Regions from separate parts of the Azospirillum sp. UENF 312511 genome, predicted to be linked through region 1. Evidence: riboswitches for the same ligand, from Rfam matches in the RefSeq annotation. Region 1 holds a riboswitch; each other region holds the start of a gene.
What was found. Region 1 has a riboswitch for cobalamin ahead of ACWPN7_RS28575 (dihydroneopterin aldolase). Riboswitches for the same ligand answer to the same signal wherever they lie in the genome.
Positions count from the first base shown of each region.

Region 2: linked by a shared signal. The riboswitch ahead of ACWPN7_RS09970 (energy-coupling factor ABC transporter permease) and the one ahead of ACWPN7_RS28575 (dihydroneopterin aldolase) in region 1 are both predicted to bind cobalamin.
Region 3: linked by a shared signal. The riboswitch ahead of ACWPN7_RS00350 (TonB-dependent receptor plug domain-containing protein) and the one ahead of ACWPN7_RS28575 (dihydroneopterin aldolase) in region 1 are both predicted to bind cobalamin.

Region 1 is NZ_JBSNCG010000005.1:29,437-34,565, reverse strand. It holds gene scpA (methylmalonyl-CoA mutase) at 1-1,268, shown strand, start outside; gene metF (methylenetetrahydrofolate reductase [NAD(P)H]) at 1,287-2,171, opposite strand; gene ACWPN7_RS28575 (dihydroneopterin aldolase) at 2,168-2,548, opposite strand; cobalamin riboswitch at 2,875-3,095, opposite strand; gene ACWPN7_RS28570 (acyl-CoA thioesterase) at 3,294-3,665, opposite strand; gene ACWPN7_RS28565 (Kelch repeat-containing protein) at 4,068-5,051, shown strand.
Region 2 is NZ_JBSNCG010000002.1:341,535-346,663, forward strand. It holds gene ACWPN7_RS09960 (hypothetical protein) at 1-137, shown strand, start outside; gene ACWPN7_RS09965 (superoxide dismutase) at 265-1,032, shown strand; gene ACWPN7_RS09970 (energy-coupling factor ABC transporter permease) at 1,116-1,796, opposite strand; cobalamin riboswitch at 1,972-2,210, opposite strand; gene ACWPN7_RS09975 (hypothetical protein) at 2,355-4,283, shown strand; gene ACWPN7_RS09980 (glutathionylspermidine synthase family protein) at 4,491-5,129, shown strand, end outside.
Region 3 is NZ_JBSNCG010000001.1:66,899-72,027, reverse strand. It holds gene ACWPN7_RS00360 (FecCD family ABC transporter permease) at 1-143, opposite strand, end outside; gene ACWPN7_RS00355 (ABC transporter substrate-binding protein) at 140-1,000, opposite strand; gene ACWPN7_RS00350 (TonB-dependent receptor plug domain-containing protein) at 997-2,925, opposite strand; cobalamin riboswitch at 3,042-3,260, opposite strand; gene ACWPN7_RS00345 (hypothetical protein) at 3,315-3,773, opposite strand; gene ACWPN7_RS00340 (TerC family protein) at 4,433-5,129, shown strand, end outside.

The DNA of each region.
Region 1 (5,129 bases):
GGGCCAAGCTGATCAAGGAGTTCGCCCCGAAGAGCGACAAGTCGCTGTCGCTGCGCACCCATTCCCAGACCTCGGGCTGGAGCCTGACGGCGCAGGACGTCTTCAACAACGTGACGCGCACCTGCATCGAGGCGATGGCCTCCACGCAGGGCCACACCCAGTCGCTTCACACCAACGCGCTCGACGAGGCCCTGGCGCTGCCGACCGACTTCTCCGCGCGCATCGCCCGCAACACCCAGCTTTTCCTCCAGCAGGAGAGCGGTACCTGCCGGGTGATCGACCCCTGGGGCGGCAGCTATTACGTCGAGCGGCTGACCCGCGAACTGGCCGCCCGCGCCTGGGGCCACATCCGCGAGGTCGAGGAGACCGGCGGCATGGCGAAGGCGATCGAGACCGGCATCCCCAAAATGCGCGTCGAGGAGGCCGCCGCCCGCACCCAGGCCCGCATCGATTCCGGCCGCCAGACCGTCGTCGGCGTCAACAAGTACCGGCTGGAGCAGGAGGAGGCCATCGAGGTGCTGAAGGTGGACAACTCCGCCGTCCGCGCCCAGCAGATCGCCCAGCTCGAACGGCTGCGCGCCGAGCGCGATCCCATCCGCTGCCGCCAGACGCTGGAGGCCTTGACCAACGCGGCGGCCGCCGGCGACGGCAACCTGCTGGCCCTGTCGGTGGACGCCATCCGCGCCCGCGCCACGGTCGGCGAGATCTCCGACGCGCTGGAAAAGGTGTATGGCCGTCACAAGGCCGAGATCCGCACCATCACCGGCATCTACGCCGGCGAGGTGGGGCGGCAGTCCGACGCCATCGCCAGGGTGCGGGCGCTGGTGGCGGAGTTCGCCGAGCGGGATGGCCGCCGCCCGCGCATTATGGTGGCGAAGATGGGCCAGGACGGCCACGACCGCGGCCAGAAGGTGATCGCCACCGCCTTCGCCGACTTGGGCTTCGACGTGGACGTCGGGCCGCTGTTCCAGACGCCGGAGGAGGCCGCGCGGCAGGCGGTGGAGAACGACTGCCACATCGTCGGCGTCAGCTCGCTGGCGGCAGGCCATCTGACGCTGGTGCCGCAGTTGAAGGCGGAGCTGGAGCGTCACGGGGCCGGCGACATCCTGATCGTGGTCGGCGGCGTGGTGCCGCCGCAGGATTACGACGCGCTCTACGCCGCCGGCGCCACGGCGATCTTCCCGCCGGGCACCGTCATCAGCGAGGCGGCGGTAGACCTGCTGCGCATCCTCAACGAGCGCCACGGCTACGCGCCGAAGGCGGCGTAGCCGTGGCGCGTGTGGCGATCACGGTGCCGGAACCGCGGCCCTTATCCCCAGCATGTGGCAGGTGGCGAGGGTGATGTCGGAACGGTTCAGGGTGTGGAAGTGGAAATCCCGGACGCCCTGAGCCTGAAGGGCCTGACACTGCTCCGCCGCCACCGTCGCGGCGACGAGCCTGCGGGTCTCGGGGTCGTCGTCCAACCCTTCGAAGGTTTCGACCAGCCTGGCCGGCATCGAGGCGCCGCATTTGGCAGCAAATTCCACGGCACGGGCGACGTTGGTGATCGGCAGGATGCCGGGAATCACCGGCACATGGATGCCCGCCGCGGCGCAGCGGTCGAGAAAACGGAAATAAACGTCGTTGTCGAAGAAGAAGTGGGTGATGGCACGAGTCGCCCCAGCGTCCACCTTGCGCTTCAGGTTGTCCAGGTCGAACTGCGCGCTTGGCGCTTCCGGGTGGGACTCTGGATAGGCGGCGACCGAGATCTCGAAATCGGCGATGCGCCTCATTCCCGCCACCAGATTGGCGGCGTAGGCGTAGCCGCCGGGAGACGGTTCGCAACGCCCGCTGCCGCCGGGCATGTCCGACGGGTCACCGCGCAGTGCCACCAGATGGCGGATGCCGGCATTCCAGTAGCTGTGGGCGATGGCGTCGATCTCGTCCCGCGTCGCGCCGACGCAGGTGACATGCACTGCCGCCGGAAGGCCGGTCTCGTCCTGGATTCGGCAGACGGTGGCGTGGGTGCGTTCGCGGGTCGAACCGCCGGCCCCGTGGGTCACCGACATGAAGATTGGAGCCAATGGGGCCAGCCGCCGGATCGACTGCCACAGGCCCTGCTCCATCCTCTCCGTCTTCGACGGAATGAATTCGAAGCTGATCGACGGCGGTGCGGACAGAGAGGCGGTCATGACAGCGCTCCCGGCGCGGCTTGAACGGCGTCGTCCCGCCGGTAGGTGATGGTTACCCCGGCCGAATCGATCTGCGGGAGCACGTTGGGCTTCTCGATGGACACCTCGGCCTCGACGACGCGCTGGTCGGCAAGGCAGAGGTCGCCGATGCGGTCCGCCAGGCATTCCAAGAGCTGGGTGTGCGGCCCGTCGGCCAGCTTCTCCAACGCCAGGACCAACCCTTCGTAGGACAGGACGGTCGCCACGTCGTCGGGGAAACGCGGTCGGCCGCGTTCGACGACCAGCCGCACATCGATGCGCAAGCGCTGACGGCGGCCACGTTCGTGGGCGTAAACCCCGATTTGGAAAGGGGCGACAAACCCCCGGACGGTGATCACATAGGTGCCGCAGCCAGCCAAGACGGGTTCTCCACAAGCGGAAGGGTGATCGAAGGCCGGCAGGCGGCCTTGGCGGTGTCGTTCGTCCAGGCCCGACGGATGCCCAACGCCGCTCTCGGCTCACGTCGCGGCGTGGTCCCATGCACGGGGAACCGAGCCTGCAGAAGACGATCGACATGGTTCTCCCCTGTCCGGCCAAGCGCTCGGCCAGCGGATCGGTGTCGTAATAAGGACGTCCGGGAACGGAAACCAGGCGGGCGCACGAGAGGAGACCAGCGACAGACGCTGGACACGGCCCACGCGACCACCGGGACACCCCGCCCGAGGACGAACGAACGGTCACGGCAGGTCTCCTGGCTCGCGGGTCGGCACCATTCCGTCCGGCCTTCCCGGTGCCCAACGAGGCACCAGTGGCGCTGAGGCGACGAAACGACTCTCCGCTTACAGTTGCGGGGGCAGCGCCGGACTGGCCATCGGATCTGGCGGCACCGGCTTCCCTCTTAGCTCCCGGCCCCGAGCGGAACCGGCAGAACCATGACGTCGCGATCCAACCGCAACGCCGCAATCCTGTCAAGAGAGACATAAAGACACCTTTATGTTTCTATACGCCGAGCGTCACCGTTGTTGCGACGATAACGGCATCAAGCGCATCCGGACTTCCTGCGGCTGGCTTCGGTCGGAGGCCTCAAGGCTTCACGGTGTCCACCCTCGTCTTTCCCAGTCGTCGCGCCGGGGGCTTTCCGGATCATCCCTGCTGCGTGCCGTGCTGGATGTCTTGGAAGGCCGGGACTGGAACCGGCCGCCCCTGACCGTCGACGGCGACCAGGACGAACCATCCCTCGGCAGCCAGCCGGCGCTCCCCGGACGCCAAAGTCTCGGCGACGAGGGAGACATGGACGGTCATCGACCGTTTCCCGACCGTGTCGACCCGTCCGACCAAGTCGGCCAGTTGGCCGACCATGACGGGGGTGTGGAATGTGATCCGCTCTGAGGAGGCCATCACGACCGCATGGCGGGCGGCGCGGCTGGCGGTGATGAAGGCGGCCTTTCCCATGAGGCTGAGGGCCGTGCCTCCGAACAGCGTGCCGTAATGGTTGGCCTGCTCGGGGAAAATCATCTCAAGGCAGCGGGTTTCCCGTCCGTTTGGAAAGGGAAACTGGCTTTCTGCGGTGGGAGGGATGGTGTTCATGTGTGCATCCGCCTGCAACCACGCGCTCCAAGGTGTTGGACGCGCACGTTATATGGATGGGCGTTCTGGTCGATGGCTAAAACGGCTGAAATCAGGAACGATGATCCTGCAAATCTGCGAACAGTGCAAAGCGGTGGGCCTCCATGGCGAAACCGGGGTCATCATGACAACACAGGCAGAAAGCGAGGTCACATGGATCGCAGGACATTCCTTGGCGCAAGTGCTGGAGCTTTGGCGCTTGGTGCTGTCCGGGTGCCATTGTCACACGCGCAATCGCCCTTGCCGGAGTTGCGGCCCGCCGCAGACCCCTATGCTCGCCTCCAAGGTGGCATGCCGCACCATCTGACGCCGGATCAGGAAGCGCAACGTGTCTTCGACAGTCCAGCTCCCGCCGGCCCGCCAGGTCGTTGGGTCAGCCGCGCCGCGCTTCCAATCCCGCGCAGCGAAATGGCCTGGGCCACCGTCAGTGCGGCACGGATGCATGTCGTGGGCGGCTATGGCGAAGGTGCCGTCAATCGTGCCTACCACCACATCTATACCCCGGTGGCCGACCTCTGGTATGAGGGCGCTGCCTTGCCGCGTGGCGCCAACCATGTCGCGGTCGCCGCAGAAGCCGGCCGCGTCTACGCGCTTGGCGGGTTCATCGAGCAAAACCGGCGGTCCGATACGAACGCCTACGCCTACGATGTGACCACCAACGCCTGGACCCCCATTGCGCCACTGCCACGCCCCCGCGGTGCGGCGGCGGCTGTGGTACTCGATGGCGCCATTCATCTGATCGGTGGCGCATCGGAGCCGGCCAGCGAACGGGCGAGCGTCGGTTGGCACGAAGTCTATGACCCAAAGACCGATCGCTGGTCGGCCCGCAAACCGCTCCCGGGGGCGCGCGATCATGTCGGGTGCGTTGTTCATGCCGGCGCGATCCACGTCGTTGGCGGCCGCTTCAACACGTTCGAGTACAACACCGATCTGCACCACGTTTACCTCCCGGATCGGGACACATGGGAGATGCGGGCGCCGTTGCCGACGGCCCGGTCGGGCCATGGGCTTGTCGTTTACCGTGACCGCCTCTTCGCCATGGGGGGAGAAGGCGGAATTCTCAACGGCGGGGTACCGCGGCAGGCAAAAGTGTTCGGGCAGATGGAAAGCTATGATCCGGGCAGCGACAGCTGGCAACACCATGCGCCGATGCCGACGCCGCGCCATGCGGTTGGAGCCGTGACGATCGGCGACTGGATCCATGTAGCGGGTGGTGGTGCGGTCCTCGGCGGCTCCGTCCAATCCGCCGTGCACGAAGCCTTCACATTGGGGTGATGTTGCAGCACCGCCCTGTGCGGGCACCCGCCAATCGACGAACGAACGGAAGCGAAGCGCCAAGTTCTCCTTTCGCCA
Region 2 (5,129 bases), on a different contig from region 1:
CGGGGACGGCTCCGGTGACTCCGATCCGGAAGCCGGCGGCCGCACCCTCCCGATTCCATCTGGGGCGCTGGCGGAGCGTGGCGATGGGAATGGCCCGCTCGGCGTCCGCCGGGCCGGCTGGAAAGGCCCGCTTGTAGGAAACGGGCGGCGCTCCGTACGCCGGTACCGAGTGAGTACGCCCATTGCCCTGTTGAGTGAGGCGCGAGGCGCACTGAGGCTGTCGCTTCCCCGCTGTTCGGCACGAAACACACAATGGGAGGTCTCATGTCCGTTCGCCTGGATCGCCGCCAATTGCTGCTCTCCGCCGGAGCCGCCGCGCTGGTGCTGGCCGTGGCGCCGCGCTTCGTCCTGGCCCAAACAACAGGGGGCCAAACTCCGGCTGGCCAAACTCCGGGCGGCAAGGGATTCACGCTGCCGCCGCTGCCCTACGCGCCCGCCGCGCTGGAGCCGCACATCGACGCGACGACCATGAGCGTGCATCACGACAAGCACCATCAGGCTTACGTCGACAACCTCAACAAGGCGCTCGCCAACCACGGCGACCTTCAGGCGATGCCGCTGGCCGACCTGCTGAAGCGTGTGCCGGAACTGCCGGAAAGCATCCGCACCGCGGTGCGCAACAACGGCGGCGGTCACGCGAACCACAGCATGTTCTGGAGCATCATGGGACCGAACGCCGGCGGCGCCCCGGACGGTGAGGTGGGGGCTGCCATCACGCGCGACTTCGGCGGCTTCGACGATTTCAAGGCGCGGTTCAACACGGCGGGCGCCGGGCAGTTCGGCAGCGGCTGGGTCTTCGTCACCGCCGACCCGTCGTCGGGCAAGCTTGCCATCGCCGCCCGCCCGAACCAGGATTCGCCGGCCATGGAGGGCGTGCCCGTGCTGATGGGCAACGATGTATGGGAGCACGCCTATTACCTGAAGTACCAGAACCGCCGCGCCGACTATCTGGCGGCTTGGTGGAACGTCGTCGACTGGGGCGCGGTGAACCGCCGCTACGCGGCGATCCGCAAGGGCGAGCTGGTGATCTGACCGGTCCGCTGACCTGAAACGGAAAAGGGCGGCGGGGATGTCCCCGCCGCCCTTCCTGCGAACCATCCGGTCCGAGGCGCCGGTCAGGCGCCCTGGTGCAGGCGGATGTTGAACAGCGGGCCCTGGCTCTGGCGGCGCAGCGCCTTGGCGACGGCCAGCACGGCGAGGTCGGCCAGCGGCTCGACGATGATGACGGTCATGTAGGCGGCGCCGAAGGAGGCGACTTCCGTCATGGTCTCGGCGGTGAAGCCGTGGCCGTAGAAGGCCCAGAAGGCCACCCAGGCGACGATGCCGCCCTGGTAGGCGGTGGAAAGGGCCAGCGCCTGCGAGTACTTCAGGTCGACATAGGGGGTGGCGTCGGGAACGATCCGCTTCGCCAGCAGGCTGATGCCCCACAGCGGGACCAGCAGCGTGGTGACGTTCATGCCGTACTGCGGCAGGTCGAACGGCGCGAAGAACAGGCCCTGGATCAGCAGGCCGGCGGCGAGGCCGATGGAGGCCGCACCGGCGCCGAACAGCAGGAGCAGCGTCGAACCGAGGATCAGGTGAACCTCCGACACGCCCACGGGGTGGTGCGGGAACACCTCGAAGAAGCTGAAGACCAGCGCGGTGGCGATCAGGCTGCGCAGCACCAGCGGCGCGACCCCGCCGTTGTTGCGGACGTCGTCGCGCGCCAGCTTGCCGGCCATCGCGAAGCCGCCGGCGGCCGTCGCGTAGCTGAGAGCGATCTTGGCGCCGTCCACGACGCCGGGTTCGATGTGCATGCTCTATGCCCTTTCCGAGTCTGCCATGCGTTGGGAGGGGCGTCGTTGCTGGCAGGCACCGGCATCGCAACCCCCTTGGTCCCCTTGGATGGGCGCACCGGAGGGACGGCTTGCGGAAGACGGGCGGCCGTCGGGCCGGACATCGGCAAGCGACCACCGGGGCACCCCGCCCGAGGACGTACGTTCGGTTACGGCAGGTCTCCTGGCTTGCGGGTCAAGGCGGCATCGTCCGGCCTTCCCGGCGCCCGTTCCCGCAGGCGGCGCCAGTGACACGGAAAGGACGAGGCCGCTCACCGCTCACAGTTGCGGGGGCAGCGCCGGATTTGCCGTGTCTCCCCCTGCGGGGCGGCGCACCGGCTTCCCTCTTAGCCCCGCGACCGGAGGGCGCGGGGAACCATAACCGGCGCCAGGGTAGGGGCGGGGTCCCCCGCCGTCAAGAGGGGGATGGCGACCCATCGGGGGAGTCGCACGGCTTCCTTGACACCGCTCCCACGGAACCGACAAGGTCCGGCGGACTGCGCGAGGCCGGATCAACGGGCGAAGGACGGGGTTGCGGGCATGCTACCGGTTCATTTCCTGACCATCGTGCTGAACGGCGATCCCTTCATCCGTTACCACTTGGAGGTGTTCCGCCAACTGCCCTTCCCCTGGCATTGGCACGTCGTGGAAGGGGTGGCGGAGCAGGTCCGCGACTCCTCCTGGTGCGCGCAGCGGGGTGGGCGCGTTCCGCAGGATCTTCACCGCGACGGCCGCAGCAGCGACGGGACGTCGCAGTATCTCGACCGCATCGCCGCGGAGGAGCCCGGGCGCGTGTCGGTCTACCGCAAGCCGCCCGGCATGTTCTGGCAAGGCAAGGTGGAAATGGTGACCGCGCCGCTGGCCGCCATGACGGAGGACTGCCTGCTCTGGCAGGTCGACGCGGACGAACTGTGGACGGCGGAGCAGATCACCCGTGCGCGCCGGATGTTCCTCGATTCGCCGTCGCGCACGGCGGCTCTCTACCTCTGCCACTTCTTCGTCGGCCCGTCCCTGGTCCTCGACCGGCTGGACCAGTACGGCAATTACCGCGCCTACGAATGGCTGCGCACCTGGCGGTACCGGCCGGGGGATTTCTGGCACTCGCACGTTCCGCCCCGGCTGATGCGCCCGCAGCCCGACGGGTCGGACCTCGAACTCGGCGCGGCCAACCCCTTCCTGCACGAGGAGACGGCGGCGGGCGGGCTGGTTTTCCAGCATTTCGCCTACGCGACGCGGGAGCAGGTCGCGTTCAAGGAAATCTATTACGGCTACGACGGCGCGGTCGGTCGGTGGGATGCCCTGCAGGCGGCGGGCCGAGCGGTCGGCAACGGCACCCTCCCGCTGCGCGATTTCTTCCCCTGGGTGACCGACGCGGCGACCGTCTCGCGGGCTGAGCATGCCATGGTGGAGCCGCTGGCGCGCCCGGATGCCGAGGGAACCTGGGGCTTCGTGCCGCCGGCGCGGGGCGCCTCCACGGCCCCGGCGGTGGCGCTGCTGCGGAACTCCGGTCCCGCCGTTCGCCGCCGCACGCTCGTCCCCGGTGAACCGCCGCCCTTCCCGACCGACCTGATCCGCAGCGTCGGCGTGTTCCTGCCGGACGGGGTGGGGGGCGTGCTGGGGGCGTCCGGCGTCCTGCGGGAGCTGCGGCGGGCCTTGCCGCTGGCCCGGATCACCGTTTTCGCGACGCCGGATGCGGAGGCGGCGTTTGCCCTCTGCCCCTACGTCAACCAGCGCGTCACCCTCCCACCGCTGAAGGGGCGGGCGCCCGACGACGCGCTGGTGACCGCGGTGCGCCAGGAGATCGGCCAGCAGTTCAGCGGCGCCTTCGACCTCACGATCAATCCCCACCGGGGCGAGGATGCCAGCTTCGCCAACCGTCTGATGCAGGACACGGGGGCGCCGCTCCGCCTTGGTTGCAGGGTCGGTCGGCCGGTGCGCGGCTATTACGCCGACGCCTTCCTGACCCACGTCGCGGCGACTCCCGCCGGCCTGCTGGGGGCGCTGACCACCGGGGAGCCGGACCCCGCCACGGAGGTCTGGACCTCCCCCGCCGGCGAGCGCGCCGCCGCCGCGCTTCTGGCCGAGGGCGTTCCGGCGCGCTGGCGTTGCGCGGTCGGCCTCTCCGCGTCCGTCGGCACCGGCAGCCTGTCGGAGCTGTGCCGCCGGCTTGCCGCGCGGGGCGACACCGCCCTGATCCTGGTCGGCGATGAGGCCGCCCGGGGGGCCGCGGCGCGCATCGCCGGGGAAACCGGAAGCGCCTGCCTGAACGCGGCGGGGCGGCTGGGTTTCGACGGGCTGTGCGCCCTGCTGCGGCGCTGCGACCTGTTCGTCGGAACCGGCGCGCCGGCGGAGGACATCGCCGTGGCGGCCCGGCTTCCCATGGTCGGAACCGGGCCGGAGCACGGCGATCCGACCGCCGAGGCGATGGAGAGCGCCATCGCGGCCTGGCTTGCCGACCGCGCTTGGTGACGGGCGTCCCCACCCGCCCTGTGGGATCCGCGAGGGGAAGCGTGGAAAAACGGAGGGGCAGGCGCGCAAGGCGCTTGTGTTGGCGCGTTTGCGCCGCAATGATCCGCCCCCACCGAATCCCGGACGGCCGCAAGCGGCGCGCCGCAGCGGGGCAAAACCATGGATTGAATCCGGCGGCCCGGTAAGCACACGATGCGCAGAGCAGTCATGAAACCCCGTGCGGATTGGCGTCCGGGGCTCCGCAAATACCCCTACGGCGTCCGTGCCATGAGCGCCGGCGCCTTCTGGCGCGAGGATGTGCGGTACGAGTTCTCCGCCCATCAGATCGACCTGATCGAAAGCGTCGCCGACGAGTTGCACACCATGCTGCGCGAGGCGCTGCGCGCGACGGTGGATGGGCGGGCGCTGGCCCGGCTGGGGGTCCGTGGCGGCGTGGGGCGGCTGCTGGAGGCCTCCTGGAACGACTATTGGGCCGCGGGGCGGCTGAACGAACGGGCCGGCGCGCTGATCGGGCGGCTGACGCTGGCCTATGACGGGCGCGATTCGGTCAAGCTGCTGGCCTGCAACTACGACACGCCGGAGGGGCTGTTCGCCGCCTCGATCATCCAGCGCAACTGGCGCGAGGCCCTGATGGGCGACGCCAACCAGTTCAACGGCCTGCACGAGGGGCTGGTGGAGCGCTGGGAGGAGCTGGCGGCGGGCATGCCGGGCCGCGGCCTCGTCCATCTCGCTTGCGCCACCCCCGACCCGATGCGCGAGAGCGAGCTGGTCTATCTGGCCGCCACCGCGGCGGAGGCCGGGATCGCCACGCATCTGCTGCCGCTGCAGAGCCTGGGCTGGGACGGC
Region 3 (5,129 bases), on a different contig from region 1:
CGCCCGGCGAGCCAGTCGGACAAAGCGGCGCCCAGGTCGAACGGCACATAGCCGACCGCCGCCGACACCGCGCAGAGCGCCAGCGCCAGAAGGGTCAGCCCGGCGACCAGCGCGGGGTAGGGGATGCGCGAGTCCCGGCTCATGGCACGGCTTCCCGCGCGGCGGCCAGCCGTTCGGCGGCCTCGGCGATCTGCGGGCCGGGGCAGGTCCATAGGCGGGAGGGCAGCGACACGGTGCGGACCTGACGTTTCAACGCCTTCAGGGCCGGGTGGTGCAGCAGGGCGCCGGCCAGCGACGGCGGCGCGTCGGGCGCGGCGTCGACGATCAGCACGTCCGCGCCGCCCAGAATGATGGCTTCCAGCGGCAGGGCGCCCTGGCTGCCCAGCGGCAGGCGGTCGGCCATGTTCTCCAGCCCGGCGCGGGCCAGGAGCTCGTCGACCAGCGACCCGGACCCGGCGACGAAGCCGTTGGGGCGCAGCACCACCGCGGTCGGGCGCGGTCCCGGCGCCGCGGGGGGCAGGGCGTCGAGGCGGGAGAGCAGGTCGGCGACCAGCACCTCCCCCCGGTCCGGCTCGCCGACGGCGCGGGCGAGGCCGCGGATCTGCTCCGCCACCCCCGCCACGCTCTGCGGGACGTCCAGCTCCAGCAGCGGGGCGTCCAGCCGCGTCAGCAGCCCGACCGCGACCCGCGTGGTGTAGCGCCCGGCGACGATCAGGTCGGGGTTGAGCGGCAGGATCTCCTCCGCCGTCCCGTGATTGACCGGCACCCGCGACGCCAGCGCCGCGACGGTGGAGGTGCGGGGATCGCGCGCCAGCCACGTCACAGCGGCGAGGCGCTCCGGCCCGACGAGCCGCAGCAGCAGCTCGTCGGCGCAGAGATTCAGGGAGACGATGCGCTGTGGTTTGCTGGGCGGTTTTGCCGGCGGCGCCTCCCACGCCGCCGCCGGCCCTCCCGCGGTCAGCAGGAGGGCGGTGGCCAGCCCGAGAAAGGTGGGCCTCACAGCGACAGCCGCAGCCCGAGATACCCGGCCCGTCCCGGCGCGCCGTAGGTCCAGACTTCCTGGTACCGGCGGTCGAACAGGTTCTCCACGCGCCCGAAGACTTCGACCCCCTCGGACAGCGCGTAGGACCCGGCCATGTTGACCAGCGTGTAGGGGGCGAGATTCACGACCTGCCGGTTGTAGAAGGGATCGTAGGCCCAGTCGCTGGACCGCCCGTTGTAGACGACGCCGAGGTTGGCGTTCGCCCGGTCCTCCAGGAAGCGGTAATTGACGTTCAGGCTGGCGAGCTGCTTGGGCCGGCGCACCAGCTCCGCCCCCGTGGAATCCTCGCCGTCGGTCCAGGTGTAGGAGCCGCGGACGGTCAGCCGGTCGATCGGCTCCACCGACAGGCCAAGCTCAAAGCCGCGGATGTGGGACTCGCCCGGCATGTTGACGGAGGTCCGCCCGGTGCCGGTGATGAGGTCGCGGATGCGCTGGTCGAACCACGTGCCGTCCACGGAGGCCCGCGTGCCCCACAGCGCCTGATCGAAGCCGGCGTCCCAGCCGCGCGCCCGTTCCGGCTTCAGGTTCGGGTTGCCGGCGTAGGTGGCGGTGTAGCCGTACAGCTCGAACAGGGTCGGATTCTTGACGCCGGTGCCGTAGGAGGCGCGCAGCTTCGTCCCGCTCTCCTCGACCAGATAGGCCGCCGTGGTGCGCCATGTGGTGGCGTCGCGGAACAGGTCGTTCTCGTCGTGGCGGACGCTGCCGGTCAGGGTCAGACGGTCGAACAGGCCCAGCTTGTACTGACCCACCAGCCCGGTGGAGCCGATGGAGCGGTCGAAGCTGGAGAAGGCGCTGCGACTGATCGCCTTGTCCTCCTCATGCTCCACGGCGGCGGTCAGCACATGGTCGGCGGGGCCGCTCTTCAGCGTCAGGTTGGTCTGGTAGTCGGCCTTGGTCTTGCGCCCGTCGTAGCGGCTGGTCACCGTCTTGGCGTCGTCGCGGTAGTCGCGCTGCTGGCGGCCATGGGTCAGGCCGACGATGTGCTCCCACTTTCCGTCGAGAAGGGCGATCTTGCCCTGGAGGCGCCCGAAATACTGCTCCCCGGCGGTGCTGGTCCCGTCGTCGACGGCGCCGCGCCCGCCGACGAAGCCGTCGGTGTCGGTGCGGAAGCGGGTGTAGCGGCCGGTCACCGCGATCTCGCTGTGCTCGGTCGGGCGGACGGCGGCGTTTCCGGTCAGCGTGCCGTTGCGGTAGCCGTCCTTCTCCGGGTTGCCGAGCCGCTTGTCGGCGACCGACACACCGTCGCTGGTGACGCCCTGGCCGCTGAGGAACAGGTCGTAACGGTCGGTCCCGGTGCCGAAGGAGGCCCGCCCGGCGGCGGTGCCGAAGGACCCGCCCTCGACGGCGGCGCCGAACCGGGGGGCGCCGGCGCCGCGGCGGGTCACGATGTTGACGACGCCGCCGACCGCGTCGGAGCCGTAAAGCGCGCTCTGCGGGCCGCGCAGCACCTCGACGCGTTCCACGTCGCCGGCCAGCAGGTTGGCGAAGTCGTATTCGGAACCGGCGGCGGGATCGTTCACCTCGATCCCGTCGATCAGGACGAGCGTCTGGTTGCCCTCCGACCCGCGGATGCGGAGCTGGGTCAGGGTGCCCATAGGGCCGGTGCGGTTGACGGCGACGCCGGGCACCGCGCGCAGCGCGTCGGACAGCACCTGGGTCTGGCGCTGCTCCAGTTCCTCGCGGGTGATGACGGTCAGGGCGCTGCCGGTTTCCTCGGCGGCGGTGGGGACGCGGTTGGCGGTCACCGAGACCGGCGGAAGCGTCGTGATGGTGGTGGAATCGGCGAAGGCCGACGTGGGGAGGGCCGACACGGGAAGGGCAAGGCTTCCCAGAAGGGCGGCGAAGGACGCCGTCCGGTGAAGGCGGGGAACGCGGACACTCATTGAGACCTCGGGCGGGACGCCGGTGGCACGTCACCGCGAACGAAGTCCCCCCGGACGCTCCGCGAACGGACTCCCGGTTCGACGACCTTCGGTGCACCCCGCCCGAACGTGTTCGCGTGTGACCACGACTGACGGCAGGTCTCCTGGCTCGCGGGTTATCGTCGGCCCATCGCCTTCCCAGGATCGCGATCCCAGTGGCATTCCGATGGACGACTCGCCGCTTACAGTTGCGGGGGCAGCCCCGGCGTAGGACCCTCGCACGGCAAATCGCCGCTGGGTCCGCACCGTGTTCCCATTTTCAGCCCTTTCGGGCAACCGTCGGGTGCGAAGCTACGCGGGCGGAACGGCTCCGGTCAAGCCGCAATCCGCCCGTCCTCGCCCGACTGGCGTCAGAGTGTGGTTCTCGGCCCGACCGCGGACCCATCCGGCATGGGCGGCACCATCTCCTTGCAATTGCCGACGCAATAGGTCTGTGCCTCGATCCGGCCGCCGCAGGATTTGTAGCAATCGTTGTAATCGGAGGAGCAGGTGAGGTTGCTGTAGCAGCTGGGGTTCCGGTCGAAATCGCTGAACGTCTTGATCTTCTTCTTGTCCGCGTCCTTGGGCAAGGAACGGAGATAGGCCTGATATTCGCCCTGGGCGCGGGTCGTCGCCTCGGCCCGGCAGGTCTGTACGGCCAGCTCCTTTGCGGATTGGCAGATCGTCTGTGCCTGCTTGCACTGGGCGACACAGAGCTTTCCCGCCTCGCTGACGGGTGGAAAATAGCTTGCGACCGTCTCGAAACGCGGGCCGCAACCAGCCAATCCGGCCGCCAGCAGGCAGCCGAGCAAAATGGAACGCCGCATCATTGTGGGTGTCCTGCCGTGAATTACCGTCAATCGCTACGAACAACCCACCGGTGCGGAATCATCCATGGGCGACACGGAATTCGCAAAGCCGGCTCCCGGACCGGAACGCCGGCAACCCATGGGCGATCAACCGGCTGGTGTCGTTGCCTGCGGCCATCGCGCCGATCATGGTCCGGAAAGGACGCGCCCCCCTCTTGTCGCCGCGCGGGGGCCTGACTACATGACGGGTGAGGTCCGGGCCCCTCTGGCAGCGTCGCCCGGCGCTGTGATGTCGGACTTCCCATAGAGCCGTCGCTTTGGCGCGGCCTTGCGGAAGCTGGCCCTATCTTCCCCCTGGGTCCCGCTCCACCACAAGGTCCACCGCCGGACGACGGTCCCCGACGGGCCTTTGGGAGACATCGGCATGGACCGCACCGAACCAACATCCTGACCGACCGCCACGTCTCCACGGCAAACGATGGAGGCGGGCGCTCTGGCGCGCCGCGGCAAAGCCGTCGCGCGCGCTTGTCCGTTGACCGCAGACCTTGCGGTCACGATTCCAGTCCGGGCCCCTCTGGCCGATGCGTCCCGCCGTGGCGCATCGGTGATGTCGGACTGCTCATGTGACGATCGACGTCTCCGCTTGCGGGAGCGGAGTGCATGAAGCAAGGGACAGTTCCATGGATCAGATCGTTTTAATGTGGGCCGGCTTCGCCGTCTTCGTTGGCGTGCTTTTGGCCTTTGATCTTGGTGTATTTTCCAAGAAATCCCATGTGATCTCCGGCCGCGAGGCGCTGATGCGCTGCGCGGCCTATTCCACGCTGGCGATGATTTTCGCCGCCGGCGTCTTTCATTTCCAAGGGTCGCAGAAGGGGCTGGAGTTCCTGACCGGCTACCTGATCGAATACAGCCTGAGCGTCGACAACATCTTCGTCATCGCGCTGATCTTCACGCATTTCGCGGTGCCGCCGCAGTACCAGCACCGGGTGCTGTTCTGGGGCATCCTGGGCGCGTTGGTGATGCGCGGCGTGCTGATCGTGGCGGGCACGGCGCTGATTCAGGAATTCCATTGGATCATTTACATCTTCGGCGCCTTCCTGATCTTCAGCGGCATCAAGATGCTGATGTCGGTGGACGACGAGCCGGACATGGAGAACAACCGGATCGTCAAGTTCGTCCGCTCCCGCTTCCGCATGACCGACGGCTACGAGGGGCAGAAGTTCTTCGTGATGCGCGACGGCGTGCGGATGATGACGCCGCTGTTCCTCGTGCTGATCCTGATCGAGTTCACCGATCTGGTCTTCGCCGTGGACTCCATCCCGGCGGTCTTCTCGGTGACCACCGATCCGTTCATCGTCTGGACCTCCAACGTCTTCG